4 regions of the Blautia sp. OM07-19 genome follow, and region 1 is predicted to be linked to each of the others. Evidence: riboswitches for the same ligand, from Rfam matches in the RefSeq annotation. Region 1 holds a riboswitch; each other region holds the start of a gene.
The links. A riboswitch is a leader RNA that binds a small molecule or an ion and turns the genes downstream of it on or off. The one in region 1 is predicted to bind cobalamin.

Region 1 (7,380 bases):
TGCAGGTGATGATTTTTTCTCTCTGATCCATGGACATTTTCTTAACGATCAGTTCTGCTTTCTTGGCAGCTTCGATCGCATCGTTCATTTCTTTGAAAACGCCATGTTTTCCTGTCGGAGCATCTGCAATCTGCATTTTTGCCATTACTTCCTGTACAATATCCTGTACCATGCTCTCACTAATTGGCATGAGATTGTTCCTCCTTAATGTCTACCGGTTATCTGACCGTAAATTATTTCAGGCCAAGCTGTGCCATAACCTGTTTTGTGATGTTTGCAACCAGTTCTGCATCTGCGTTAGCCGGTGCTGCTGCCGGTGCTTCTGCTGCCGGTGCTGCTCCACCAACGAAATCATACTGATATCCCGGGAACTGTTTGTATTCTTCGTTGTGGCATGCTCCACCGCAGTTGTGGCAGTTTACGCCATCTTTGTTCTGGCAGAGGTTTGCAGGATGTTTACCAGGCATACCGAATTTACGACGGATCTCATACAGTTTCTTGATGTTTTCTTTGTCGAATTCCTTCGGTCCGCCAAGGAGTTTGCTCTGATACAGAAGCTGTGCGTAGAATTCTACGGATTCCATCTTCATGTATGCAGCGTTCAGGTCTGTGCTCCATGTAAGAGCTCCGTGGTTCTCAAGAAGAACTGCGTCGAAGTATGGCAGATATTTCTCAAGGTTGTCCGGAATCTCCATTGTGGAAGGTGTACCGTACTCAGCGATCGGAACGCATCCAAGAGCGATAACAGCTTCTGGCATGATCGGCTGTGTAAGCGGGATACCAGCGATAGCGAAGGATGTTGCATAGATCGGATGAGCATGTACAACAGATCCTACGTCTGGTCTCTTCTGATATACTCTCATGTGCATTTTAATCTCAGAAGATGGTTTGAATCCCGGGTTAGCCTGGATTACGTTACCCTGAGCATCTACTTTACAGATGAACTCTGGTGTCATGAATCCTTTGGATACACCTGTTGGTGTGCAGAGGAATTCGTTGTCGTTCAGTTTTACGGAAATGTTTCCGTCGTTTGCTGCAACCATGTTACGGTTGTAGATACGTCTTCCGATGTCACAGATTTGTTTTTTGATTTCAAATTCGTTTACCATGCTTATTTTCCTCCTAAAGCAGTGTGGTTTGCCGTACCCTGGAGGCGATTAGGATAACCCTCAGGGCATAGCTTGGGTTTTGTTTTATTTCTAAGAAGATTTTACTCCTCATAACCTGGATTGTCAAGAAATTATCGTTGTTTTATGTTGTTTTTATTGTTTCTTGAATGTTGTTTTTGTTGTTTTTCGCAACATAACTTTATTGTCCTCAGCCGCCGATCTGAACGTGCAGGGAGCTTACTGCCTCTGCCGCTCTCTTGAGGGTATTCATCTCCTCTGCGGTCGGTGGAAGGATGCCATCCATCAGATATTCTCTGCCAAGTCCGGTGTACTTATCCTGTCCGAGACGGTGATACGGAAGCAGGTGAAGCTGCTCTACTCCGGGCAGGGTATTCGCAAAGGATGCGATTCCCTGGATCTCCTCTACCGTCGCATTGAACGTCGGAATAACCGGAACTCGGATGATCAGCTTGCATTTGCCGGAAAGTGCAACCTTACGGGCATTTTCCATCATCAGATCATTCGGGCGACCAGTGAATTCCTTATGTTTTGCCGGATTGGTATGCTTCATATCCATCAGATACAGATCAAGATATGGAAGGATTTCCTCGATCACCTCAAACGGTGCACATGCCATGCTCTCCAGGGCGGTGTTGATTCCCCGCTCCTTGGCAGCTCTGAGAAGGTCTCTCGCGAACTCCGGCTGGCAGAGGCTCTCACCTCCGGAGAGGGTCAGGCCGCCGCCGGAACGCCGGTAGTACGGGCGATCCTGTTCAACCACCTGGATCATCTCTTCTACTGTAACATCTCTGCCGATCACCTTGTCCTCACCGAGGACTTTCATGGTCTGGATCTTGTATTCCTGTGATTCCGGATTACAGCACCAGCGGCAGCGGAGCACGCAGCCCTTCAGAAAGACGATCGTACGGATCCCCGGGCCATCGTGGATCGAATATCTCTGGATATCAAAAATACGACCTTTTGTCTGTAAATAATCCATAATATCTTCCTTTTAGAAGCCCTGCTCTGTTCTTCTGATTATATCATCCTGAAGAGAACGGGAAAGTGTTGTAAACAGTGCACTGTAGCCTGCAACACGTACAACCAGATGAGAATATTTCTCCGGATGTTTCTGCGCGTCGAGAAGAGTCTCACGGTCAACAACGTTGAACTGCATATGCATTCCCTTCTGATCAAAGAAGGTCTGGATCAGGGAAACAAACTTCTCCAGTCCTTCCCTTCCTGCCAGTGCTGACGGATGGAATTTCTGGTTGAACAGTGTTCCGTTGGATACGATGAAGTGATCCAGTCTGGAAACGGAAGTTGCTGCCGCTGTCGGTCCCTTGACATCCTTGCCTGCGGATGGAGAAACGCCATCTGCAACCGGTGTATGTGCATAACGGCCATCCGGTGTTGCACCTGTCTGTCCACCAAGCGGTACGTTTGCTGATACCGGATAAAGACCTGCCTGATACTGTCCTCCACGTGGATTGTGGTATTTCTGCATCGGGCGTGTGTATGTATAAGCTACGTCTCTTGCAAAATAGTCAACATCGTCGATCGCATTTCCGTATTTCGGAACTTCGTCGATCATGTGATGGATCTCTGTGAATCTGCGAAGCTGCTCCTCTGTAGGTTTCAGTCTCATGACTGTTGTAAGGACTGCTTTGGCTGTGTCTTCTGTGACATTCATGCCGCCGTCCTGCATTCCCTTGAGGATCATCTCGGAGATATCTTTGACTGACTGCTCATCAAGTCCTTTGTCATAGTTCCATGCAAGAGCTTCTTTGTATTCTTCCATGGAAACTTTCTTGTCTTCGTATACAAGTTTGCGGATCGCATACAGGGAATCTGCCATATTTGCGATACCGAAGCCCTGCGGTCCTGTGAAGTTGTAGATCGCGCCGCCTTCCTGAACGGAAAGTCCTCTGCTGATGCAGTCATCTACCATACAGGATTCAAATGGAAGCGGTACACGTTCTGCGTGTGCAACGTCGATCGCATTATCTGCATTTACAAGAAGGGAAATACAGTATTCCATCTGTTTCTTGTATGCGTCATAAAATTCCTCGAAGGTTGTCATCTTGGTGACATCGCCTGTCTGGATACCAACAAGCTCGCCCTTGTCCATACCATTGGAGAATACGAGTTCCAGCGGGCGGCACATATTGAAGAATGCTGCGTCATGCCATCCATCTGTCTTGCCGGCTTTCTGCGGTTCTACACATCCGATGATGTTGTATTCTCTGGCATCTGCAAGAGTCAGTCCTCTGTTCAGAAGTGCCGGGATGATAACTTCATCATTATAGTAGGCCGGAAGTCCGATACCTGTTCTTGTAAGCTCGGCTGCCTTGATCAGCAGTTCGTGCGGGGAGCCATTCCATACACGAATGGAAAGGGAAGGCATCGGCAGGTGTACATGCATAGATGCAAGGATACACATAACAGAAAGGTCATTGGTAACATCATTTCCGTCCTTGTCCTGACCACCGACGATCAGGTTCTGGAAAAGGCTGTATCCTGCAAATCCCTCTGCAGAAGCTGCATCACGGACTTTGTTGAGGTCATTCAGTTTGACCCAGATACAGTCAAGAAGTTCCTGTGCGGATTCTCTGGTGATGATGCCCTTGTCAAGATCTGCCTTATAATAAGGATACATATACTGGTCAAAACGTCCAGGGGAAATGGAATGTCCGCTGGATTCAACCTGAAGGAGCTGCTGTACAAACCAGAAGGACTGGCATGCTTCATAGAAGCTTGTTGCTCCATTTGCCGGAACACGGCTGCAGTTCTGTGAGATCTGCAGAAGTTCCTGTTTACGTACAGGATCGGTACACTCTGCTGCCATCTGGGACGCAAGCTCTGCATAACGCTCTGCGTATTCGATGACTGCCTGGCAGGAAAGGATGACTGCCTTAAGAAAATGTGATTTCTTGACGTAATTGCCGTCTCCAACCTGACATCTGTCGAGTTCTGCCTGTGCTTTGTCGATGATTCCCTTGTAACCGATTGCAAGAACTTCTTCATATTTAACAGTTACATGTCCGACACCGTTGTAAAAATAGTTGCCTGGTGTAAAAATATTGTGTTCGATTGCTCTGATTGCTTCCGGCGCCATGTAGGAGGTTGCAAGTTCGCTGGAGGTTTTGCCCTTCCAGTATTTATGTACTTCTCTTAACTCCTGCTTGGTCTCCTCAGCAATGTAAAACGGGTCTGCGCTCCTCGTTTCAACCGTATCCAGTTCATCCTCCAGCCACTGGTAGGAAAATTCCGGGAAAGTCTGACATCCTCGCGGTGCGATCGTGCTGCTTCCAACAATCAGTTCGTTGTCACGGATGATGATCGGGATATTACGGAGAATGTGGGCAAAAGCTTCTGCACGTCTGGTGATCGTAGGCTGTCCCTCTGTGGCCTTGTACGATTCTGTGATAAGCTTCGCCCTTGCAGATTCGATAACCGGCATGTGGGCATAAAGTGCCTCAACCAGTTTCGGAATTCTGGATGACTTTGGAATATCTGTGGTATTAAACATCTCCACGTCTCCTTTCTTATGGTGTCTCAAACGCCATATCTCATATGTATCAGCGGACATGCCACTGGCACCTCTTAAGGCGCTATGACGCCACGATTCATATAGAACCATTATACTCTACACGCTCCTGCATGTCAACGAAATCCAACAGTATTTATCGGTTTTTTGTGCGGGTTTTGTTGTGGTTTTTGTTTGTTTTGTGTTGGTTTTTATTTGGAATTTGATTTTTGAGTTGACTTTTGGATTTTAGACTGCCATACTGAGATCAGTATAGTTTCTGTTACTGTAATTGGATCTGACAGTAACGATTTTTTCCGATCGGAGGAGGAACAAACATGTATCTTTCTGATGTACATACACATTCCATCGCAAGCGGGCACGGAACGACCTGTACCGTTTCTGATATGGCAAAAGCGGCTTCAAAGAAGGGGCTTAAACTGCTCGGGATCACAGACCATGGACCTGGCACACTTGCCGCGGGAACTTCTTCTTATTTCAGAAGTCTTTCTTATTCTCCCAAGAAACGCTTTGAGATTGAATTATTGTTTGGAGTTGAACTGAATATCCTTGATGTTGATGGACATGTAGATTTAAGTGATAAACTTCTTGACAAACTGGATTACGCGATTGCGAGCATGCACGCGCAAAATTATAAGAGTGGTTCTGTAAAAGAAAATACAAGTGCTTACCTGAACGCTATGAAGCATCCCTGCGTCAAAATCCTCGGACATTGCGATAATCCGCATTTTCCAGCAGATTATGAGACACTTGCAGTCGCAGCAAAAGAATTCGGAGTGATCTTTGAAATCAACGAAGCCTCCCTCGCCCCCTACGGCTACCGAGGAGACACCCGAACCAACAACCGCGAGATCCTGCGCTGCTGCCGCAAGTACAACATCCCGATCGTCCTCTCCAGCGACAGCCACGGCACAGAACACATCGGAGACTTCACCTGCGCCGCCGAATTCGTGCATGAAGAAATGTTCCCGGAGGAACTGATCTTGAATAATCAGATTCCAAGGTTGAAAATGATATTAGAAGAGAGATAATGAGTCTCCCACACACCGGTCCCTAATCTGCCGCCCTACGGGCGGCGTTCAGGGACCACACCCCGGTGAGCGAATGTCATCCGTACAGGAGGTGTTTCTCCGTAGGCGTCCCCATTCCTCATCTACCCCATCTTCTTCATCAACTCCACCAACTCCGCATACTTCCCAGTCACATACCCATAATTCTTCCTCTTATGCGGCAGCTGACAATCCGTGCAGTCCTTAAATCCCTTATCCGTAAACTTAAAATTCCCGCCACATTTATCACCCAGTGCATACAACGGGCAATAACAAAACAGACAATTAAAGTTCTCCGGGTCTGCCCCTTTATGGCATGGAAAATATTCACACTCCTTATTGCTGAAATAGGAATAATGTTTCCCTTCCCAATACGGTTTCTCCATAATATTCACCTCCATCCCCTTTTCATCCTATTATATCCTATAAGAAAATATAAAAAAAGCAGCTATGACCAATGTCATGCTGTCATTCAAACATTCTTATAGAGGATTTGCGATGCTGCTCCGGGGTAGACAATGAATCCGTTCAAATATGCGGAGGGAACGAATGCATCCGAAGCAGTATCGCCTGCCATTTAATCATACCCTTAATGGGTTACCATGCTCTGCGGCGGCCACCGCAATTACAAGCATGAGGTATAATTCATACGAACAGGCGAATTCCATAAAAAAATGCCTGCTTCCAATAAGCAGACAACACTCTGGGACTGCGGATATCCCTAAGTTGGTTGTTACACTTTACACGGAAGTTTAACCTCGCCATACAAAGCAGGTTTCCTGACTTCAGGATCATCGCTTGCCTTCCCCTTCTCATACTATGTACAATGGGATAATGAAGGTTCGCTCCTCTGTTACAGTGACCGGATCGCTCAGGACTCTCACCTGATTCCCTCTTCTGACTGCTACGCGGACACAGCCAGCACTTCATATGTTCAATATGGAATTATACTGACATTATAATAGCATACCCTTTGGTCATTGTCAATAGTATCTGATACTTTTTTCACAAATTCATAAGTAAAAAGTTATAATCTCTTTTCACACCCGTTTTTTCTCTGTGTTGCATTTTTTCTGCGTGTGTCCTATACTGAATTATATTTTCCGGTCCTGCATGACCACTACGTAGTTATCACCAAAAGGAGGATTTTTTATGATTCAGGATATCGCACCGCATACTTATCACAATGAATATAAACCAGTCACACCGGATGGCAACAGCATCATTCTCGCTTACGAAAATGGAAAGTGTTTCTTCCATAAAAAAGAAGATGACGTTTCCATCTCTCTTCCACGTTTTCGCGAACTGGAAGGAAATGTAAGCGATCTGTACGAAAATTATATCTATCTTTTTTCCATTGATCAGGAACGTTTTTATCTGATCCCGGGACTTGATACATCCCTGCTGCCGGGCTATGAATTCCATGAAACAAGAGAGCTTCGTTATGTCCAGCCACAGTATCTTGCTTTCGCCACAGTCACTGGATATCAGCTCTGGTTCTGGTACAAAAATCGGCGTTTCTGCGGATGCTGTGGAAAACCAATGAAGCATGACACAAAAGAGCGTATGATGTACTGCCCTTCCTGCGGCCGTCGGGAATACCCGGTACTTATGCCGGCTGTCATCGTCGGCATCACAAACGGTGACAAGATCATTTGTTCCAAATATGAAG
Region 2 (7,380 bases), on a different contig from region 1:
AGAGAGTTCTTGCCTTCTTCATATTTGGTAAGGTAGCTGTTGGAGATAGCTACGATCGGAAGGTATGTCTCGCCTTCTGCTACAGGGACAGTAAATTGCCATTTACCGTTAACTTCTTCACCGGCGATCCAGTTGTCTCTGTTATCACCATTTGCAACAGCTTCTTCATAAGTACCTTTGTACAGATAATGATAACCTGTTCCGTGAAGGGTAAGGATGAGATTGCCGTCTCTGAGAATAGCTTTTTCAACGTTAAACATTAATGTTTCGTTTGTAACAGTGAGAAGTCCTCTTTCAACCAGAGCGTTGACCGCATCGGTGATAGCGGTGGCCAGTTTGTCAACGTCATCCTGTGTTGCAGCTTTGTATGTACCGCTAAGTGCTTTCACGGCAGAAGTAACAGCATTGGCTGTTTCGTCTGTATAGATGGAGAGGTCTTCAGGAACAGTTGCCAGAGCAGCATCTACAGAAGAATAATCCAGGGCAGCCTGTTTGTTCATGCCGGAAGCATCAACATCGTTCTTGTCAGTATCTGCCATGGAGGTGGTGTCAAAAGTGATGGTCTGGACATTGCTCCATTTTGAGCCTTTGTTGACGTTTGTGGTCTTACTGAAGCTTGCATAAACAGTATCACTGAGGCTTGCAACAGGAATGGTATAATAGTAGGAAGAATCCGCAACATACCAGTCAATCTTGTGCTGAGTAGCAGCAGCTATGTCGTCTGCCGTTGTACCATTTACGAGAGCCATGTAGTTTCTGTTCTCGCTTGCCTGATGCATTTTTACGAGATAAGTGCCGTCGTCCTGCTTGGTAACGATAGCATCATCCATGGCATACATGCCGGAAGCAACACCTTCACTGTTGGTAACAGAAACTTTGATGGAATGAGTCTTGGCTTCTTCTACAGCTTTTTTGACCAGAGCATTGACCGCATCGGTGATGGCCTGTGCCATCTTGTCAACATCAGCCTGCTGTGCCATAGTATAATCTCTTTTAACTGCTGCAACGGCAGCTCTTACAGCATCAGCTGTTTCATCAGTGTAGATGGAGAGGTCTTCCGGAACAGTGGCCAGAGCTGCATCTACAGATGTGTAATCAGCAGGACCGTTTGTAGCCGGAAGTTTGTTGATATCGGATGCAACTGCATCTCTTTCTTCGGTTTCTGCCATGGAACTGACATCAAAGGTGATTGTCTGAACATTTCCCCAGGCTTTGCCTGCATTTACATTTTTGGTATAGCTGAAACTTGCATAGAGGGGATCTGTCAGACTGGCAACAGGAATGGTATACCAGTAGCCGTCGTCTCCACCAGCAACATACCAGTCAACCTCATGATTGGTTGCTTTGTTTTTATCATCTGTGAGAGCCATGTAGTTTCTGTTTACGCTTGTCTGGTGCATTCTTACCAGATAAGTGCCATCGTCCTGTCTGGTGACAACAGCACTGTCCATAGCGTACATGCCGGAAGCAACCCCTGAACTGTTGATAACAGAAACTTTGATAGAATGAGTTCTGGCTTCTGAGACATCCTGTTCAGATGTCTCACCAGATGTAAATACATCTGCTTCATCCGCACTGAAGGTAGATGTATCTGCTGTAAATTCATCAGTTGTCAGGTCAGAATCCTCTGTCGTAATGTCGGCCGCTAAAACAGAATCCTCTGTGGAAGTGGAAACTTCTTCTGAATCAGAAATTTCTTCTTCGGGTACTACGTCAATTTCTTCGACTGCTGCAAAATCCAGATCCTCCGCAAGAACTGAGACTGAAGCTGCCGGAGTAACTGCCAGTGATGCACTGAGAAACAATGCTGTCAGAATTTTACTTCTTTGTTTCATTTTCATAATCTCCTTATTATTGAATAAAATTGAGGCATCATGAAGGATGCCCTGTGCAACTGGAATGTCCCGCGAATTACATTCTGTTATTAATCATATCACTTCTTGTTAAAAATAACAAATGCTAACAAGAAAAAAACACTGCTTTTTCTGTGCATATTGGCACATTTTTGGCAGTACAAATCAGGCTCAGACTATTGCACTAGGATGCATATATTGCTATAATAAAGCAGAATATAGGAACTCCAGTGCTGTCACTGACAGATAATAGGGAATCAGGTGCGAATCCTGAACGATCCGGTCACTGTAAGCGTAAGAGAGGATTGCAGAAGCCATTGCATGTGAAGTTGTGTGAGAAGGCGTGATCTTAGAATACTCTGCAAGTCAGGAAACCTGCTGGAGAATCAGTGAAAAGCTTCCGAAGAAAGCAGAATTTCACAGAAACGAAACATCCGGTTATGCAAAGAAGGATGTTTTATTTGTGCGACTGAAGTCTACTCATCTGGATCGGAGAGTAGGCTTTATATTTTTGCAGTGTAAGAGGAAAAATCCTATATGAGATACTTACAGAAATGCGTTTTATAAGAGGAGAGAGGCATATGCATTCGAAAAAATTTCTCGCTGCATTCCTTGCATTGAGTATAACAGCTGCACCACAGGCATCGGTCATGGCATCAGCAGAAAATGCATCGGCGCAGGAAAGCAGTGAAGACTCATCAGGAGAATCTGATGAAAATACAGCTCAGGAAACAGAAGAAACTGATGCGGGCGAAACAGAGCAGAACACAGACGATGTATCATCAGGAGAAGAATTCCTTCAGATAACAGACAAAAAAGCGTATGCAGAGGATGATTCCATTCTGATCGAGATTGTCTCTGCCAATACAACTTATAACAGAGTATATATCGGAAACAGAACAGACGAAGACCGCACACCGGTAATTGAGGGCTCTCTGGATGAAGCGGGCAGATATCATTATCTGTTTTATATCGACCCGAAGTACCTTGGTGAAAAAGCGGCTTATGTCCCGGGAAATACAGAGGATGACAGCTGGTATACAGAGGAAGAACTGTATTTTATGCTTCCGTCTGAAGTATCAGAAACACCTGTACAGGAAACAACGGATACAGCAGAACCTTCTGAAACAGTACCGACAGCAGAAGAAAATACTTCTGCAGATAATTCCGGCGAAGGAATGATTTCAAAGAGCTCAGACAGTTCAGACAGCGATTCTGATTCTCTCTGGCAGATCGGAGCACTGGAAGAGACTGGTGCAGAGCAGACTACAGCAGCCGAGGACTATCGTATTGAAAGTCTGGAAAAAGACAATACGACAGAAGACAGTATTGCTGAGACAGAAGCAGATGCCGTTTCCATGGCAGATGGTACGTATAAAGCAGATGATTTCTCATTCAGCGGCGGTACAGGAAAAACAAAGATCACCTGTGAAGGGATTACTGTAAAAGACGGTCAGACCTATGCAACGATCAAATTCAGCAGCAGCAGTTTTACGAAACTGGTTGTGGACGGCAAAGAATATCAGCCTGCAAGTAACGAAGGCGGTTCTTACTTTGAGATTCCGGTGACTTTAAATACAGATATGACGATCACCGGAACGACGATCGCCATGACAGAGCCGCATGATATTGAATACGTTATCCATATCACAAAGAGCGGTGCAGACACACCGGATGCCACTCCGACAGTCACACCACAGCCGACAGCCACACCGAAGCCGACTTCTGCACCATCCAGTGATATTCCGAAGGATGGAACCTATACAGGCACGGTGACACATGTATCTGGTACGGCTACGATGTTCAAGATCAATGCATGTGAGATTACGGTCAAGAATGGTAAGGTTACTGCAAAAATCACATTGAGTGGAACAGGATACGACAGGCTGTTTCTTGGAACCAAAGAAGAGGCTTTGAAGGCGGCAGACAGCAAGCTGATTTCCTACAAAGTTGATGCAGAGGGTAAATATACCTATGAATTTGCATTGGAAGGTCTGAACAAAGATACGAAACTGGCTGCGCGCTCTCATCGTTACTATGAGGCTGGTGATAAGGATAAAATGTGGTATGACCATACGCTGAAATTCAACGTAGATACCAGCAATTCCGGAACTGGCGGAGATGGTTCCAAAGATGATAATTCGAACGGAAATAATTCAGGGAATAACTCTAATGGAAATAACAGTTCCAATGGAAGTAACTCCAATGGAAGCAGTTCCAGCGGCAGCAACAGTTCCAATGGAGGCAGCACCGGTGGAAGTGGTTCTAATGGAAGCAGTTCTGGCGGCAGTTCAACTGGTTCCGGCGGAAGCAGTGGATCCGGTGGAAGCAGCTCGAGTACAAATAACTACAAATCAAATACAGATGGCAAGACAAGCCAAGTAGATTCTTCTGCCGGCGGCTTAAAGGATGGGGAATATGGCTCTGATCAGTTCTCTTTCTCCTGGTCAGGTGGAACAGGTACGCATGGTCTTAATATTACCTGCGACAAGATCAGCGTCGAAGATGGACAGGCATGGGCGTATGTGACATTCAACAGTGGCAAATGGATCTATGTGAAAGCAAGTGGAAACCAGTATGATCCGGTAGATCAGGGGGACAAATACAGTACCTTCAAGATCCCGATCCAGCTGAATGCCAACAATAAAGTCGTAGGCTGTACAACAGCGATGTCCAAGCCGTACGAGATTGAATATACTCTGTATTTCGGCATGGATATCCCGGACAGCAGTTCCGGCAGTAAGAGTTCCGGTGGCAGCAGTGTGACTGCAAAGGCAGCAGGAAATTCCACAAAGCTTGCAGACGGTCAGGAAGCCGAGACAGATGCTGGCACCGTATACAAGGATGATGCGGCGCCAAAGATCACAGGTCTGGAATATATGAGCTCCCTGAAACTGGAACATTCCAAAATGTTCAAGATCCATTATTACAACAACGATATGACCGTGCTTGAGATCACTCTGAATGATGAGTTTGGCAAGGACAGTGTGGATCTTACACAGAATAACGCGGCACAGACTTCCGCAGACGGCACGAATGAAGAAAGTACAGCAAAGACTTCCAGTGCGGATGGAGAGGAGAACGCAGCGACAGAACAGGATTACGCAAAACTTTATAAGCAGGAAGTCATCCGCTACCTTCTTGTTCCTGAGGACAAAGCCGATCAGATTCCGGCAGGAATCGACAAATCCATTATTGTGATCCAGCTTCCGATGGACAAGACATATGTTGCTTCTGACGTGGCACTGGAAATGATCGATAAGATCGGTGCAGACAAAAATGTATCTGCGGTTTCTGCGACAGCAGACGACTGCAAGATCGCTGCAATCAAAGAATCCCTTGGAAAAGGCGATATCATTTCAGCAGGCACTTATGATAAAGCAGACCTGAAAGAACTTGTAAAAAATAAATGCAAACTGGCGATTGTACCGTCCGATATCCTGACAGCGAAAGCAGAGGATACAGGGGACGACAGTACGGAAGATACTGCTGATGCAGAACAGACGGATGATGCACAGAGCGATGAAAACCAGATCGCAGCGAAATATCCGGAAATGACTGCTTTTGCAGAAAAACTTGCAATCCTCAAGATCCCGATGATCCTGGATCGTTCCAAAGATGAGAAGGATGTCCTTGCAAAATATGAGTGGAGCAAAGTATATGGGGCTCTGTTCGGATGTGAGAAGGAAGCGTCCAAACTTTATGAAGCTGCTGTAAGCGGACATAGCGGAGATAACTCAGAAAGCTCAGACACATCGGAAAGTACAGATACAACAGAAAATACAGATACAGAACAGTAACACAGTAATCATGGGAGCGGGCGGTCTTCGGATCGCCCGTATATAAAAATCGGAGGATAAAATAAGAATATGAAAGAAAGAAGTACAGGAAAACTGTGGCTGCCGCTTATGGCAGCATGCCTTCTCATGATGGGGATTTTCAGCCTGTCCGTGAGCACAAAAGCAGCAGATAACGATTCCTCTGCACCGGAGATCCCCGGTCTGACTTTTCAGTCAGAAATGCAGAATGAGTTTGCAGAATGCTTCCATATATACTATTACAACGATGACTATACTCTGATCGATGTGCCGGACAGCGGCCAGTTCCTTCTGGTACCGGAAGGAAAGAGTGCCCCTGACGGACTGGATGAGGATATCGTGGTGCTTCAGAAGCCGCTGGATAATATTTACCTGGCAGCGACATCTGCAATGTCTCTTTTTTCTTCCCTGGACGCACTGGATGACATCAAGTTTTCTTCCCTCCAGGCATCTGGATGGTATGTTGATGCGGCAAAACAGGCAATGGAAAACGGCGACATCGTTTTTGCCGGCAAATACAGTGAGCCGGATTATGAACTTCTCGTAAATTCCGGATGTAATCTGGCAATTGAATCAACGATGATCCTTCACACCCCGAAGGTACAGGAGATGATCGAGCAGATGGGAATCCCTGTATTCACAGACCGTTCCAGTTACGAAAACCATCCGCTTGGACGTACCGAATGGATCAAAGTTTATGCAGAAATGGTTGATAAGAGAGATGAGGCGAAAGAATTCTTTGACGAACAGGCAAAGATCATCTCTGATCTGAAAGATTTCAAAAATACAGAAAAAACAGTCGCTTTCTTCTATATTAATACAGATGGCTCCGTAGTCGTAAGAAAACCATCCGACTATGTGCCGAAGATGATCGAGATCGCAGGCGGTCGTTACGTTCCGACACAGGTGGACTCTGAGGAAGAAACAAAGCGTTCTTCCGTGCCGATGACGATGGAAGAATTTTATACACAGGCGATCGATGCGGATTATCTGGTATACAATGGAACGATTGATGATCCGATTAACAGCGTGGATGACCTTCTGCAGAAGAGCGAACTTTTTGCAGACTTCAAGGCTGTCAAAGAAGGCAATGTATGGTGTGCCGGCAAATATCTCTACCAGGCAACCGACATTGTAGGAAATATGATCACAGACATTCATCTGATGCTCACCGGCGGAGATGCGAGCCAGATGACCTTTATGACAAAAATTGATTAAATACAGGAGAAAACATGATGAAAGCACAGACAGGTGAGGGCACCGGAACCTTCCACATGGAAAACTTCCGGCGGCGTTCACGTTACGCAGCAGTATTTGCAGTACTTGCAGCGGCACTTTTTGCAATTCTGATATTAAACATCAATACCGGAACGACAAACATTCCGGTCTCACGTATCCTGAAGATCATTTTCCTGCGGGAAGGTGCACAGACAGAATACAATATTATCTGGAAGATCCGAATGCCGCGTCTTCTGATGGCGGCGATCCTGGGCGGTGCACTGTCCCTTTCCGGATTTCTGTTACAGACCTTTTTTGAAAACCCTATCGCCGGACCATACCTGTTGGGTATTTCTTCCGGAGCCAAAATGGTCGTAGCACTGGCAATGATCTATTTCCTGGAGAAATTCAACAAAGTTTCTTCCTATACATTAGTAATTGCCGCTTTTATCGGATCTCTGATAGCAACAGGATTTATCCTTCTGGTATCC
Region 3 (7,380 bases), on a different contig from region 1:
TAGTTGCCTGGTGTAAAAATATTGTGTTCGATTGCTCTGATTGCTTCCGGCGCCATGTAGGAGGTTGCAAGTTCGCTGGAGGTTTTGCCCTTCCAGTATTTATGTACTTCTCTTAACTCCTGCTTGGTCTCCTCAGCAATGTAAAACGGGTCTGCGCTCCTCGTTTCAACCGTATCCAGTTCATCCTCCAGCCACTGGTAGGAAAATTCCGGGAAAGTCTGACATCCTCGCGGTGCGATCGTGCTGCTTCCAACAATCAGTTCGTTGTCACGGATGATGATCGGGATATTACGGAGAATGTGGGCAAAAGCTTCTGCACGTCTGGTGATCGTAGGCTGTCCCTCTGTGGCCTTGTACGATTCTGTGATAAGCTTCGCCCTTGCAGATTCGATAACCGGCATGTGGGCATAAAGTGCCTCAACCAGTTTCGGAATTCTGGATGACTTTGGAATATCTGTGGTATTAAACATCTCCACGTCTCCTTTCTTATGGTGTCTCAAACGCCATATCTCATATGTATCAGCGGACATGCCACTGGCACCTCTTAAGGCGCTATGACGCCACGATTCATATAGAACCATTATACTCTACACGCTCCTGCATGTCAACGAAATCCAACAGTATTTATCGGTTTTTTGTGCGGGTTTTGTTGTGGTTTTTGTTTGTTTTGTGTTGGTTTTTATTTGGAATTTGATTTTTGAGTTGACTTTTGGATTTTAGACTGCCATACTGAGATCAGTATAGTTTCTGTTACTGTAATTGGATCTGACAGTAACGATTTTTTCCGATCGGAGGAGGAACAAACATGTATCTTTCTGATGTACATACACATTCCATCGCAAGCGGGCACGGAACGACCTGTACCGTTTCTGATATGGCAAAAGCGGCTTCAAAGAAGGGGCTTAAACTGCTCGGGATCACAGACCATGGACCTGGCACACTTGCCGCGGGAACTTCTTCTTATTTCAGAAGTCTTTCTTATTCTCCCAAGAAACGCTTTGAGATTGAATTATTGTTTGGAGTTGAACTGAATATCCTTGATGTTGATGGACATGTAGATTTAAGTGATAAACTTCTTGACAAACTGGATTACGCGATTGCGAGCATGCACGCGCAAAATTATAAGAGTGGTTCTGTAAAAGAAAATACAAGTGCTTACCTGAACGCTATGAAGCATCCCTGCGTCAAAATCCTCGGACATTGCGATAATCCGCATTTTCCAGCAGATTATGAGACACTTGCAGTCGCAGCAAAAGAATTCGGAGTGATCTTTGAAATCAACGAAGCCTCCCTCGCCCCCTACGGCTACCGAGGAGACACCCGAACCAACAACCGCGAGATCCTGCGCTGCTGCCGCAAGTACAACATCCCGATCGTCCTCTCCAGCGACAGCCACGGCACAGAACACATCGGAGACTTCACCTGCGCCGCCGAATTCGTGCATGAAGAAATGTTCCCGGAGGAACTGATCTTGAATAATCAGATTCCAAGGTTGAAAATGATATTAGAAGAGAGATAATGAGTCTCCCACACACCGGTCCCTAATCTGCCGCCCTACGGGCGGCGTTCAGGGACCACACCCCGGTGAGCGAATGTCATCCGTACAGGAGGTGTTTCTCCGTAGGCGTCCCCATTCCTCATCTACCCCATCTTCTTCATCAACTCCACCAACTCCGCATACTTCCCAGTCACATACCCATAATTCTTCCTCTTATGCGGCAGCTGACAATCCGTGCAGTCCTTAAATCCCTTATCCGTAAACTTAAAATTCCCGCCACATTTATCACCCAGTGCATACAACGGGCAATAACAAAACAGACAATTAAAGTTCTCCGGGTCTGCCCCTTTATGGCATGGAAAATATTCACACTCCTTATTGCTGAAATAGGAATAATGTTTCCCTTCCCAATACGGTTTCTCCATAATATTCACCTCCATCCCCTTTTCATCCTATTATATCCTATAAGAAAATATAAAAAAAGCAGCTATGACCAATGTCATGCTGTCATTCAAACATTCTTATAGAGGATTTGCGATGCTGCTCCGGGGTAGACAATGAATCCGTTCAAATATGCGGAGGGAACGAATGCATCCGAAGCAGTATCGCCTGCCATTTAATCATACCCTTAATGGGTTACCATGCTCTGCGGCGGCCACCGCAATTACAAGCATGAGGTATAATTCATACGAACAGGCGAATTCCATAAAAAAATGCCTGCTTCCAATAAGCAGACAACACTCTGGGACTGCGGATATCCCTAAGTTGGTTGTTACACTTTACACGGAAGTTTAACCTCGCCATACAAAGCAGGTTTCCTGACTTCAGGATCATCGCTTGCCTTCCCCTTCTCATACTATGTACAATGGGATAATGAAGGTTCGCTCCTCTGTTACAGTGACCGGATCGCTCAGGACTCTCACCTGATTCCCTCTTCTGACTGCTACGCGGACACAGCCAGCACTTCATATGTTCAATATGGAATTATACTGACATTATAATAGCATACCCTTTGGTCATTGTCAATAGTATCTGATACTTTTTTCACAAATTCATAAGTAAAAAGTTATAATCTCTTTTCACACCCGTTTTTTCTCTGTGTTGCATTTTTTCTGCGTGTGTCCTATACTGAATTATATTTTCCGGTCCTGCATGACCACTACGTAGTTATCACCAAAAGGAGGATTTTTTATGATTCAGGATATCGCACCGCATACTTATCACAATGAATATAAACCAGTCACACCGGATGGCAACAGCATCATTCTCGCTTACGAAAATGGAAAGTGTTTCTTCCATAAAAAAGAAGATGACGTTTCCATCTCTCTTCCACGTTTTCGCGAACTGGAAGGAAATGTAAGCGATCTGTACGAAAATTATATCTATCTTTTTTCCATTGATCAGGAACGTTTTTATCTGATCCCGGGACTTGATACATCCCTGCTGCCGGGCTATGAATTCCATGAAACAAGAGAGCTTCGTTATGTCCAGCCACAGTATCTTGCTTTCGCCACAGTCACTGGATATCAGCTCTGGTTCTGGTACAAAAATCGGCGTTTCTGCGGATGCTGTGGAAAACCAATGAAGCATGACACAAAAGAGCGTATGATGTACTGCCCTTCCTGCGGCCGTCGGGAATACCCGGTACTTATGCCGGCTGTCATCGTCGGCATCACAAACGGTGACAAGATCATTTGTTCCAAATATGAAGGCCGGAGTTTTAAACAATATGCTCTGATCGCCGGATTTGCAGAAATTGGGGAAACCATTGAAGAGACCGTCCAGCGTGAGGTCATGGAAGAGGTCGGCCTTAAAGTCAAAAATCTTCGTTATTACAAGAGCCAGCCATGGTCCTTCTCCGGCACTTTACTTTTCGGATTTTTCTGTGATGTAGACGGAGAGGATACTCTCACGGTGGATCACGAAGAGCTTTCCATAGCACAGTGGTTTGAGCGTGATCAAATTATCGGTCAGGACAACAACAGCAGTCTTACTAACGAGATGATGATGGTATTTGCTGCTGGAAAAGAACCCAAATAAAGAATAGACAAACGTGGTATCTGTTTTTACAAGCAGGCACCACGTTCAGACTATCGCATTATACTCATCATGCAGATCTGCACTTTACAATTCTTTTATCCGCTTCATTTCAAATATTTTGTTATATAGTATATATATTTCGTAAATTTATCTTTATTTTTCAGTATCAAAGACATATCTTTTTCATCCCGCACATGCTATAGTAACATCATCAAAGCTGTTCAGTTCCTCCAATCACCTTACACATTTGCGTTTACTGCCTGAGCAGCTTTTTCAAAAAAACATTCACATTACCAACAGGGGGTTTTGTTATGAAAGTTGTAGTTGCTGTTGATTCATTTAAAGGAAGCATGACTTCCATGGAAGCCGGCATGGCTGTCAAAGCCGGCGTTCTTGCCGCACATAAAGATGCAGAAGTGATCGTCAAACCACTGGCTGACGGCGGCGAGGGAACTACGGATGCCCTGATCGAAGGGCTGAATGGAGAACGTGTCGATGTCACAGTTACCGGACCTTATCATGAACCGGTCAACGCATATTATGGTTATCTCAAGGACACCAACACTGCTGTCATGGAGATGGCTTCTGCCGCCGGGATCACGATCTCCGAGCAGAAAGATCCTATGATCGCTACCACTTACGGTGTCGGTGAAATGATCCTTCACGCCATCAACAAGGGAATCCGCAATTTCATCATCGGAATCGGCGGCAGTGCTACCAATGACGGTGGGATCGGAATGCTTAAGGCTCTTGGATTTACTTTCCTTGACAAAGACGGTCAGGACACCGGCGAAGGCGGACAGGCTCTTGCCAAAGTGGCTTCCGTCAGACTTTCCGACAATGCTGAGCTTCTCTCCCAGTGTAATTTCAAGATCGCATGTGATGTCACAAACCCGCTCTGCGGCTTCCAGGGTGCCACTTACATCTATGGTCCGCAGAAAGGCGTTACTTCCGAAATGCTTCCGGTCCTCGATGCCGGAATGGAAAACTATGCAAAAGTCACCTCACAGACCATCGGAAAAGACAACATGAACGCATCCGGTGCAGGTGCCGCAGGCGGACTTGGTTTTGCATTCTTAAGCTACTTAAACGGAGAACTGACTCCTGGCATCCAGCTTATCCTGAATGCTGTCCATCTTGAGGACGAAATGAAAAACGCCGATGTTGTCGTAACCGGTGAGGGTCGTCTGGATCATCAGACCGCCATGGGAAAAGCTCCTGTAGGCGTCGCAAAACTCGGCAAAAAATATGGTGCAAAAACCGTCGCTTTTGCAGGAAGCGTCACAAAAGAAGCCGTTGCCTGCAACGAAGCCGGTATTGATGCATTTTTCCCGATCATCCGTGGAATCTCCACCCTCAGTGAAGCCATGGATCCGGCTACTGCCAAAGCCAATATGGCTGCAGCGGTGGAACAGGTATTCCGTCTGCTTTAACTTTGTCCCTTTTCTCCCTTTGCCCGCTGGTCCCTCTCCCGTATGCCAGCGGGCTTTTTTGCGTATAAAACTGGTATTTTGGCGGCTGATTCGTTATAATATGAAGAACGGGTTTTTTACTATATAAAATAATGGGGTATTTTATCATGAAAAAAATAGCACTTATCACAGACGGCTGGAAACGTTACGTTACCTATGCCTGGGTAGAGGGATACCGCCGCTTTGCTTCCGTTCTCCGGCAGAACTGTCCTGTCGGTTCCATATGTATGCGCTATGGTGGCGACGAGTTTGTATGTGTCGTTCCTGATCTTGACATAAGAAAGCTTCATCAACTGGAACAAAATATCCAGCACGCTCTGGCTGAATTTTCTTCTGCCAGTCATTTCTCGTTTCCAATTGAAGCAAGCATTGGCAGTGTCATCGCTGACGATCCTGTATTCTCTCTCAATGACTATATCAATCTCGCCGACCAGAAAATGTACCAGACTAAAAAAGCCCACAAAGCAGCACGAGGAGCAACACCATGACACCTTACATCACCAGAGCACTCGCACAGCAGATCGTAGATACCGTCCGGGATCTGTGCGGACAGAACGTGAATTTCATTGACTGTTCCGGGACGATTTTTGCCAGCACAGATGCGACACGCATCGGGACCTTTCATGAAATCGGACAGCAGACGGCCGAGCGCGGTACTGTGATCGAAGTTCGGGAAAATGACCGCTTTACCGGCACACAGCAGGGTGTCAATCTTCCTGTCTACCATAATCACAAGATGATCGCCGTCATCGGTATCACCGGAAATCCCGATGAAGTACGCAAATATGCCAAACTGGCTGAACGGATCACCCGGCTTTTGATCCGTGAGAAGGAACTGGACGCTTTTAACCGCACAGAATCTGACAAAAAAAGCTATATCCTGCGCGGGCTGATCGACCATGAGGATATCCACCCGGATTATCTCAGAGAAAATCTAACCCGGTGGAACATCAGTGAAAAAAAGTCCTGGCAGCTTCTTCGCCTGAAAATCCATTCTGACAATGGACCTGCACTCTCCGCTTCTCTGGACACTGCCATCTCCCGGCTTTTTCAGAAGCTTGACAATCAGCTTTTTACTTTTGTGTACCCGGATGAGTATCTTGCTGTCATCGAAGACAAGGTTTTCCACCGGCAAAGACAAATTCTGCTGGATTTCGCACAGAAATATGCAGGCACTCTGTGCATAGCTGTGGGAAACCCGTCCTCAATCCATGAAATCGCAGATTCTGCTTTTTCTGCCGAGATTGCACTGAAATCCATGCCTGCCGGATCTAACTATGCAGAGGCTTCCTCTCTGGATCTGGAACTGATCCTCGCCTCCATAAATTCCCGTAACAAAAAAGCCTTCCTGGAGAAAACCCTCGATAAGCTTTCTCCGGAAGACCTTGAATTACTTCGTATTTACTTTTCCTGTGACATGTCCCTCAAAAAGACCTGCGAGGAAACGTATCTGCATAAGAATACGATCCAGTATCGGCTCAATCATATCCATAAGAAATGCGGATACAACCCGCGGGAGTTTCAGGATGCTGTGCGGCTGTATCTGGCACTGAAGATGTAACAATTCTATGCCAGCTGACTGATCAGTTTAAGAATCCTGCCTGCAGAGGAACGGATTTCTTCTTCTGTAAGATCTCCGTTTCTGTATGCTTCGCGAATACTCTCGGCATCTTCTGCATTTCCAGGCATGATAATGTCATTTCCTGCCGCAGCACATTTCCATGCAACACTTCCATCTTCCGGTACGGTTGTATTCCAGTCGGACATGATAACTCCATCAAATCCCCACTCTTTCCGGGCAATTCTGGTACACAGATCTTTGCTGTTCGCCGCATGCACTCCATTGACAAGATTGTAAGAAGACATGATTGCTGCCGGCTGTCCCTCTTTCACTGCAATTTCAAATCCACGAAGATAAATTTCTCTGAGCGTCCTCTCTGAAATCTTTACATCCACCCCCATACGGTTATCTTCCTGATTATTGCATGCAAAATGCTTAATTGTAACGCCGCATCCCTTATGGCACTGCACACCTTTTGTTACAGATGCTGCCAGCGTTCCTGAGAGGAACGGATCTTCTGAATAATACTCAAAATTTCGTCCACAAAGAGGATTTCTGTGGATATTCAGACCCGGTGCCAGCCACAGATTGACGTGAAATGCTTCCATCTCAAGTGCAACCGCTTCTCCAAATCTCTGCATCAGATCTCTGTTCCAGGTCTGAGCCATTACAGTTCCTACCGGGAATGCAGTGCAGTACTGATAATACTGGTCAGCACCCTCATGCTCTTCTCTGTCTACCAGGAAGCCATTCTCCAGTGCCCCCAGTACACCGATTCCATAAACGGTATCTGTTGCCCTGTCCACTTC
Region 4 (7,380 bases), on a different contig from region 1:
GCCTGGATACAGGAATAAGATCCCGTGAGGTTTTTGCTTTTGGCAGATGACATGATAAAATCTCCTTATGTATGAATAATTATTTCTATTATACAACAACAGAGAACAAAAAGCTTGCCAAAAAGCGGTCATTATTTTATGATTAATAGCAGAAAACAAAGACAGATCAGGAGGAATTCATATTATGAAGAAAAAAATAGACGTATATGAACATATGGGAGAAATCCTCAAAGGAGTGAAATCTGGTGTCCTGGTAACAGGCAAGGCAGATGACAGAGTAAACTCCATGACAATTTCCTGGGGAATGGTTGGTATCGAATGGGCGAAACCTGTATTCGTAACCTTCATCAGAGAAAGCCGCTTCACCAGAAGCCTCATCGAGAAAAACGGCGAATTCACCGTTAACATCCCGGTAGACGACAGCGCAAAGAAAATCCTTACATTCTGCGGCTCCAAATCAGGAAGAGATGTGGACAAAGCCAAAGAACTCGGTCTTACTTACGAAGAACCGGAAACCATTTCCGTACCTGGAATCAAGGAACTTCCGCTGACTCTGGAATGCAGAGTAGTCTACAAACAGACCCAGGACATCAGCGCAATGACCAAAGAAGACCAGGGAAAATTCTATCCACAGAATGTAGACAGCACATTTACCGGCTCCAACAGAGATACCCATGTGGCATATTATGGTGAGATCGTAAATGCATATATTATTGAAGAGTAAAGGTAATTACAACAGGGCATTTCCTCATATCAGAATGGGAAATGCCCTGTTTTGAGTTAAGGACTGAAAAGATGCACTTTTCTGTTGCCAGAACATAAAATATAAAGAGCTCTTCTGAAAGGTCTTGTTTATGGAAATCTATCAGACATCCCGGCCCTGTGGCCGCCCATATAATGCAACCTGCGGTATGGCACGTGAAATGATGGGAAACCAGCCATGTTCCTGCCGTCCATCACCGCGAAACTCGAGAACACCGTCCGCACCATGCCCATCCTGCCGCATGCCGTCTGCATCGTCCAGAGATCCTGAGATGTATACGCATATTGATGAAATGCAGATCGCGATGGCATATGTACCCTGTCAGAAATTTTCGACGACTTATGATCTTGGTTATGCTTTAAATGTTGGAACAGTTTTCCCTGATCTGTGCAAACCATTTTGCGGAAAGCGAGGTGGCAGACGATGATGTGTCCGAATCAGTGCACCCCAAAAGAAAAACTCCTTCAGCGGATCAATGAGGTCAGTTTTGCTGTCAACGACATTCTTCTCTATCTCGACACGCATCCATGCTGTCAGGAAGCACTTGCATTTTATCAGGAATGCGCCGCCGAGCGCAGGAAACTGATGAAAGAATACGCCCAGTGCTATGGACCTCTCACTGTCGATGATGCACTGGAGACAGACGGCAACACCTGGAAATGGATGGAACAGCCATTCCCATGGGAGCAGGAAGGAGGGTGCAGATAGTCTATGTGGAATTATGAAAAAAGATTGCAGTATCCGGTAAATATCAAGACTCCGAATGCAAAGATCGCACAGTATATCCTAAGCCAATATGGCGGTCCCGACGGGGAGGTCAGCGCATCTCTCCGTTATCTTTCCCAGCGATTTACGATGCCGAACCGTATGGCTGCCGCCGTCTTAAATGACATCGGTACGGAGGAACTCGCACACCTCGAAATGGTCTCTACCATCGTTCATCAGCTCACACGCGACCTCTCAATGGAAGAGATTGAAAAGAGCGGTTTCGGGCCGTACTATATTGACCATACAGTTGGTGTCTGGCCGCAGGCGGCGGGCGGTGTTCCGTTTAATGCGTGCGAATTCCAGAGTAAAGGTGATCCGATCACAGATCTGTTCGAAAACCTTGCTGCCGAACAGAAAGCCCGCTCGACTTACGATAACATTCTCCGCGTAGTACGTGACATTCCGGAGATTGCCGACCCGATTAAATTCCTGCGTGCAAGGGAGATCGTTCATTTCCAGCGGTTTGGGGAAGCTCTCCGAAGCATTCAGGAAGAACTGGATGCCAAGAATTTCTACGCATTTAACCCAAGTTTCGACAATCCATGTAAAGCCTCGTGTAAAAGTTGAATGAAATAAAAAGTGTCTGGCACATTGACACCAGGCTTAGAATGTAGTGAGAAATGGTGCTGGGCTTATAACTGGCGCCATTTTTCCTTAATAAAACATAGCATCTCACAAGTTATTCCAAGGCAAAATGTCTTCATAATAGAGTTTTGCCCCGGAAAATGAATAACCGGTTAAATCCGATGCCGATAAACTGCCTGAGCATTAAAAAGGAAGAACTGCCAGATTTTGAACCATGTTTTTCCAGGCTATAAATCTGAATTCCTTGTCATTTACACTTTACTCTGGTAAAATAAAACCGAAAAAAATCCCCGCCAGTAGAGGCAGGGACAAAAAAGACAGACAGGGAGAGAAAGATAAATGGAATACTGGGATATCTATGATGAAAATAAACAGCCGACAGGCCGCACAATGAAAAGAAACGACTGGTGTCTGAAAGACGGGGAGTATCATCTGACCGTGCTTGGCGTTGTTGCAAGACCGGACGGCACATTCCTGATCACTAAACGAGTTATGACAAAAGCCTGGGCTCCGGGCTGGTGGGAAGTTTCCGGCGGCGCGGCACAGGCAGGAGAGGACTCCTATGAGGCAGTGCTCCGTGAAGTAAAAGAAGAGACTGGTCTGGATGCGAGAAACGCAGAAGGAGGTTATCTTTTTACTTATAAGAGAGAAAATCCGGGCGAGGGCGACAACTATTTTGTAGACGTTTACCGTTTCGTCATGGACACTGACGAGAAAGACCTGACACTGCAGACAGAGGAGACAGACGGACATATGTTTGCAACTCTGGAACAGATCCAGGCATTTGCAGCAGAAGGTAAATTCCTCCATTACGACAGCATCCGCAAAGCCTTTGAGATGTAGGAGGCTGCCATGGAATTTGCAGTATTAGGGCTGTTTTGCGGCATCCTTATTCTGTGTATTGTATGTAATGTTTCTATTATATATGCATTACTGGCAGGCTTCGTGATCTTTGGCTGTTATGCAAAGAAAAAAGGCTTTTCGGTAAAAGAGATCCTGCATATGGCGGGCGAGGGAATCTGGAAAGTCAGAAACATCCTGATCACCTTTATGCTGATCGGAATGCTGACCGCACTCTGGAGACAGGCAGGAACGATCCCGGCGATCATCTGCTATACGATCCATTTTATAAAACCATCGGTTTTTCTTCTGATGGTATTTCTTTTGAACTCGCTGGTTTCGGTGCTGACCGGAACTTCGTTCGGGACGGCGGCAACAGTAGGCGTTGTCTGTGCGACGATGGGATCTGTCCTTTCGGTATCTCCGTGGCTCTGCGGTGGCGCGATCCTTTCGGGAATCTTTTTTGGTGACCGCTGTTCACCGGTCTCGACCAGCGCCCTTCTTGTGTCAGAACTGACAGAGACCAGCATTTATAGAAACATCCGAAATATGGTCCGCAGTGCGCTGATTCCCTTTGTACTGGTCTGCATCTTGTATACAATGGTCGGAATGAGGACTTCCCATACACAGGAACTGCCGGATCTTACCGGAGTTTTTCATCAGGAATTTCGGATCGTCTGGTGGATATTTCTGCCGGCACTGGTGATTCTGACCCTGTCCGTGGCGCAGCTCGGAGTCAAAATTTCCATGCTTGCAAGCATTGCCGTGGCACTTGTCTTATGCGTTTGGATACAGGGGATGCCGCTTATGGAACTCCCGCACATCCTTATCTTTGGCTTTCACAGCGAAAATGCAGAGATTGCTTCCATGCTGGATGGAGGAGGGATCGTTTCCATGCTGAGAGTCGGTGCGATCGTGTGTCTTTCCTCATCCTATTCGGGGATTTTTGAGAAGACAGGGATCCTCGACGGGATCCAGACAACAGTAGAGTCTCTGGCACAGAAAACATTTCCGTTTCTTGCGATCCTGCTCACATCAGCAGCAGCCAGCGCGATCGCCTGCAACCAGACACTTGCGATCATGCTGACACAGCAGCTCTGCGCCAGAACAGAACGAGACAAAGAGCGGTTTGCGAATGACCTGGAGGACAGTGTCGTGATCCTTGCACCAATGATCCCATGGTCGATCGCGGGGGCGGTTCCGCTTACAGCAGTCGGTGCACCGCAGAGCAGTATTTTATTCGCGTTTTTCCTGTATCTGCTGCCGCTTTGCAGGGTATTGGATGGAATTCGGAAGAAAGGATAAGAAAGATGAAATTTACAAGAGAACAGATAGCAAAAGCGCTGAAACTTTATGTCATTACGGACCGAAGCTGGCTGAAAGAAGACGAAACACTTCTTTCTGTCTGCGAAAAGGTAATCCAGAACGGGGCAACCTTCCTTCAGCTCCGAGAAAAAGAACTGGGTGCAGAGGAGACAAGAAAAGAAGCCATAGAACTTCAGAAACTCTGCCACAGATACAATATCCCCTTTGTGGTGAATGACAGTGTGGAAATCGCGCTGGAAATGGACGCGGACGGTGTACATGTCGGTCAGTCAGACATTAAGGAAAGAGACATCCGTGCTATGATAGGACCGGACAAAATCCTCGGGATGACAGCCAAGACTGTTGAACAGGCGATCGCAGCCGAAAAAGCCGGAGCAGATTACATCGGAACAGGGGCGGTTTTTGGCAGCACAACAAAGAAAGATGCCAAATATCTTTCCATGGAAGACCTGAAGAAGATCGCAGCCTCTGTCAGTATTCCGGTCGTGGCGATCGGCGGGATCAACAGCGAAAATGTCTCACAGCTTGAGGGCAGCGGAGTCAACGGTGCAGCCGTGATCTCGGGGATCTTTGCAGCGGAAGATCCGGCAGCAAAAACAGCACAGATGAGCAGGCTGACCGATATATTTTGTTAAAAATAGCCCAAATGTATTGTAATTTGTCAAAAAATATGATACTGTATAGAAAATTGAATAAAGAAGATAACAGGTGCCGAGGGCATTGTTCATGAGGTTAAAAGGGAAACAGGTGAGAAACCTGTACGATCTCGTCACTGTAAGCACGGAGTACGGTTCTGTATGCATTAAGCATGATCACTGGGAAACTGGGAAGATAGAACCATATGTTGAGCGGCAAGTCAGGAAACCTGCCTGTTGTCTGGTACGGGAATATGGATTCCAGATCACGAGTAATTGGTCGTACCGTTTTTTGATAGACCACTTACCCCTTTTTTGAGGGCTTTTTTTGTGTGCAGGATTCTGTTCAGTTTTCGTACTGTAATGTCAAAGGAGGACAAAAACATGAAAAACAAAACTGTAAAAGCACTTGCAATACTGTTAGCGATCACAACTGTATCTATGATGGGTACAGCAGGAGTTATGGCTTCTGACAACACAGCAGAGGACACTGCAACAGAGGCAGCAGCAGATGACGCAGATGACGCAGATGACGCAGAAGCAGCAGATGACGTTGCACTACTGAGCGACAAGACAGAGGACACTGCAACAGAGGCAGCAGCAGATGACGCAGAAGCTGCAGACGATACAGCAGAGGCATCTGATGATGACCAGGCAGCAGCAGACAACGTTGCAGCACTGATCGACAAGATCTACGTTCAGGAAAGAAACGACACAACAGATGAGGACTGTAAGGCAGCCAAAGAAGCATGGGATGCTCTGACAGACGCACAGAAAGAACTGGTAGAAGGTGAAGAAGCAAGCCCGGAATATTTCGGACGTGACACAGGCGATGCTTCCAAGGATGACCCACGCAACCAGGATGAGATCGGTGAGAACGAACTTCTTGTTGTAAGCTTTGGTACTTCCTTCAACGACAGCCGTGCACAGGATATCAAAGGAATCGAAGATGCTCTGGCAGCAGCTTATCCGGACTGGTCCGTAAGACGTGCTTTCACAGCACAGATCATCATCAACCATGTAGAGGCAAGAGATGATGAAGCAATCGACAACATGGATCAGGCTCTTGACCGTGCAGTAGCAAACGGAGTTAAGAACCTTGTTGTTCAGCCTACACATCTGATGCATGGTGCTGAGTACGATGAGATGGTAGAAGTAATCGACAACTACAAAGACAAATTCGAATCTGTAGCAATCGCAGAGCCAATGCTTGGTGAAGTTGGTGATGACGCTACTGTGATCAACGACGACAAGAAAGCAGTTGCACAGGCTATCACAGATGAAGCTTGCAAGGTAGCAGGATATGACAGCATGGAAGCAGCCGCAGAAGACGGAACAGCATTTGTATTCATGGGACATGGTACTTCTCATACAGCAAACGTAACATACGATCAGATGCAGACACAGATGGGAGACCTTGGATTCACAAACGCTTTCATCGGAACTGTTGAAGGTGAGCCGGAAGACACCGCATGCGAAGAAGTTATCGCTAAGGTTAAAGATGCAGGCTTCAAGAAAGTTGTTCTTCGTCCGCTTATGGTTGTAGCTGGTGACCATGCAAACAACGATATGGCTGGTGATGATGAAGATTCCTGGAAGAGCCAGTTCGAGGCATCCGGAGCATTTGACAGTGTTGACTGCCAGATCGAAGGTCTTGGAAGAGTCGCAGCAGTTGAGGATCTGTATGTAGCACATACAAAAGATGCTATCGATTCTCTGGGAACAGCTGATGATGCAGCAGAAGTAACAGATGACACAGAAGAAGCTTCTGATGATGCAGCAGCAGAGGAAACAACAGACGATGCAGCTGATACTACAGAAGAAGCAGCAGAATAATAAAGAAACAGTTTTTATGTAAGATAACGGGGCTGCCCGGGAGGATCTAGGTCTTTCCGGGCATTTCCTGTAAAAGCAGGAGGAAAATATTATGAAACGTTCAGTGGCAATGATGGCATGCGTATTAAGCGGAGCACTTATGCTTGGAAGCTTTACGCCGGTTCTGGCAGAAACAGAAGTCAAGTCAGTTTCTACAGCAACAGCAGATGCCAAGAAGGATGATGCCAAGGCTGATACAACCGATAAGAAGGACGATGCAAAGGATGCAGTTCTGGAAGATGGCACCTACAGTGCTGAGTTTGACACAGACAGCGGAATGTTCCATGTAAACGAAGCAAACGATGGCAAGGGAGTCCTGACAGTCAAAGACGGTAAGATGACACTTCATGTAAGTCTGGCTTCCAAAAATATCGTAAATCTGTTTGTGGGAACAGCAGAGGATGCACAGAAAGATGGTGCAGAACTTCTCCAGCCGACAACAGATACTGTTACATACAGCGATGGAATGTCAGAAGAAGTTTATGGTTTTGATATTCCGGTTGAAGCTATTGACGAAGAATTTGACCTTGCCCTGATCGGAAAGAAAAACAAATGGTACGACCATAAGGTAAAAGTCACCAATCCTCA

Region 2: it holds a riboswitch for cobalamin, as region 1 does, so the genes downstream of both, DXC01_RS11835 (hypothetical protein) here and DXC01_RS00170 (cysteine-rich small domain-containing protein) in region 1, are expected to answer to the same signal.
Region 3: it holds a riboswitch for cobalamin, as region 1 does, so the genes downstream of both, DXC01_RS14035 (cysteine-rich small domain-containing protein) here and DXC01_RS00170 (cysteine-rich small domain-containing protein) in region 1, are expected to answer to the same signal.
Region 4: it holds a riboswitch for cobalamin, as region 1 does, so the genes downstream of both, DXC01_RS11820 (sirohydrochlorin cobaltochelatase) here and DXC01_RS00170 (cysteine-rich small domain-containing protein) in region 1, are expected to answer to the same signal.

What each region holds. Positions count from the first base shown of each region.
Region 1 covers NZ_QULA01000001.1:42,116-49,495, reverse strand. Annotated here, with positions in the region: gene DXC01_RS00195 (aldehyde dehydrogenase family protein) at 1-190, opposite strand, end outside; gene DXC01_RS00190 (class II aldolase/adducin family protein) at 234-1,109, opposite strand; gene DXC01_RS00185 (glycyl-radical enzyme activating protein) at 1,318-2,109, opposite strand; gene DXC01_RS00180 (glycyl radical protein) at 2,122-4,641, opposite strand; gene DXC01_RS00175 (phosphatase) at 4,977-5,690, shown strand; gene DXC01_RS00170 (cysteine-rich small domain-containing protein) at 5,813-6,094, opposite strand; cobalamin riboswitch at 6,461-6,652, opposite strand; gene nudC (NAD(+) diphosphatase) at 6,861-7,380, shown strand, end outside.
Region 2 covers NZ_QULA01000016.1:34,409-41,788, forward strand. Annotated here, with positions in the region: gene DXC01_RS11830 (Ig-like domain-containing protein) at 1-1,835, opposite strand, end outside; cobalamin riboswitch at 2,065-2,250, shown strand; gene DXC01_RS11835 (hypothetical protein) at 2,435-5,653, shown strand; gene DXC01_RS11840 (ABC transporter substrate-binding protein) at 5,723-6,889, shown strand; gene DXC01_RS11845 (FecCD family ABC transporter permease) at 6,904-7,380, shown strand, end outside.
Region 3 covers NZ_QULA01000022.1:37,945-45,324, reverse strand. Annotated here, with positions in the region: gene DXC01_RS14045 (glycyl radical protein) at 1-470, opposite strand, end outside; gene DXC01_RS14040 (phosphatase) at 806-1,519, shown strand; gene DXC01_RS14035 (cysteine-rich small domain-containing protein) at 1,642-1,923, opposite strand; cobalamin riboswitch at 2,290-2,481, opposite strand; gene nudC (NAD(+) diphosphatase) at 2,690-3,538, shown strand; gene DXC01_RS14025 (glycerate kinase family protein) at 3,850-4,971, shown strand; gene DXC01_RS14020 (diguanylate cyclase domain-containing protein) at 5,118-5,498, shown strand; gene DXC01_RS14015 (CdaR family transcriptional regulator) at 5,495-6,571, shown strand; gene DXC01_RS14010 (glycoside hydrolase family 3 protein) at 6,577-7,380, opposite strand, start outside.
Region 4 covers NZ_QULA01000016.1:25,396-32,775, forward strand. Annotated here, with positions in the region: gene DXC01_RS11780 (MFS transporter) at 1-53, opposite strand, end outside; gene DXC01_RS11785 (flavin reductase family protein) at 185-724, shown strand; gene DXC01_RS20650 (spore coat associated protein CotJA) at 855-1,190, shown strand; gene DXC01_RS11795 (spore coat protein CotJB) at 1,187-1,471, shown strand; gene DXC01_RS11800 (manganese catalase family protein) at 1,475-2,098, shown strand; gene DXC01_RS11805 (NUDIX hydrolase) at 2,456-2,959, shown strand; gene DXC01_RS11810 (Na+/H+ antiporter NhaC family protein) at 2,969-4,261, shown strand; gene thiE (thiamine phosphate synthase) at 4,267-4,917, shown strand; cobalamin riboswitch at 4,972-5,169, shown strand; gene DXC01_RS11820 (sirohydrochlorin cobaltochelatase) at 5,302-6,753, shown strand; gene DXC01_RS11825 (hypothetical protein) at 6,845-7,380, shown strand, end outside.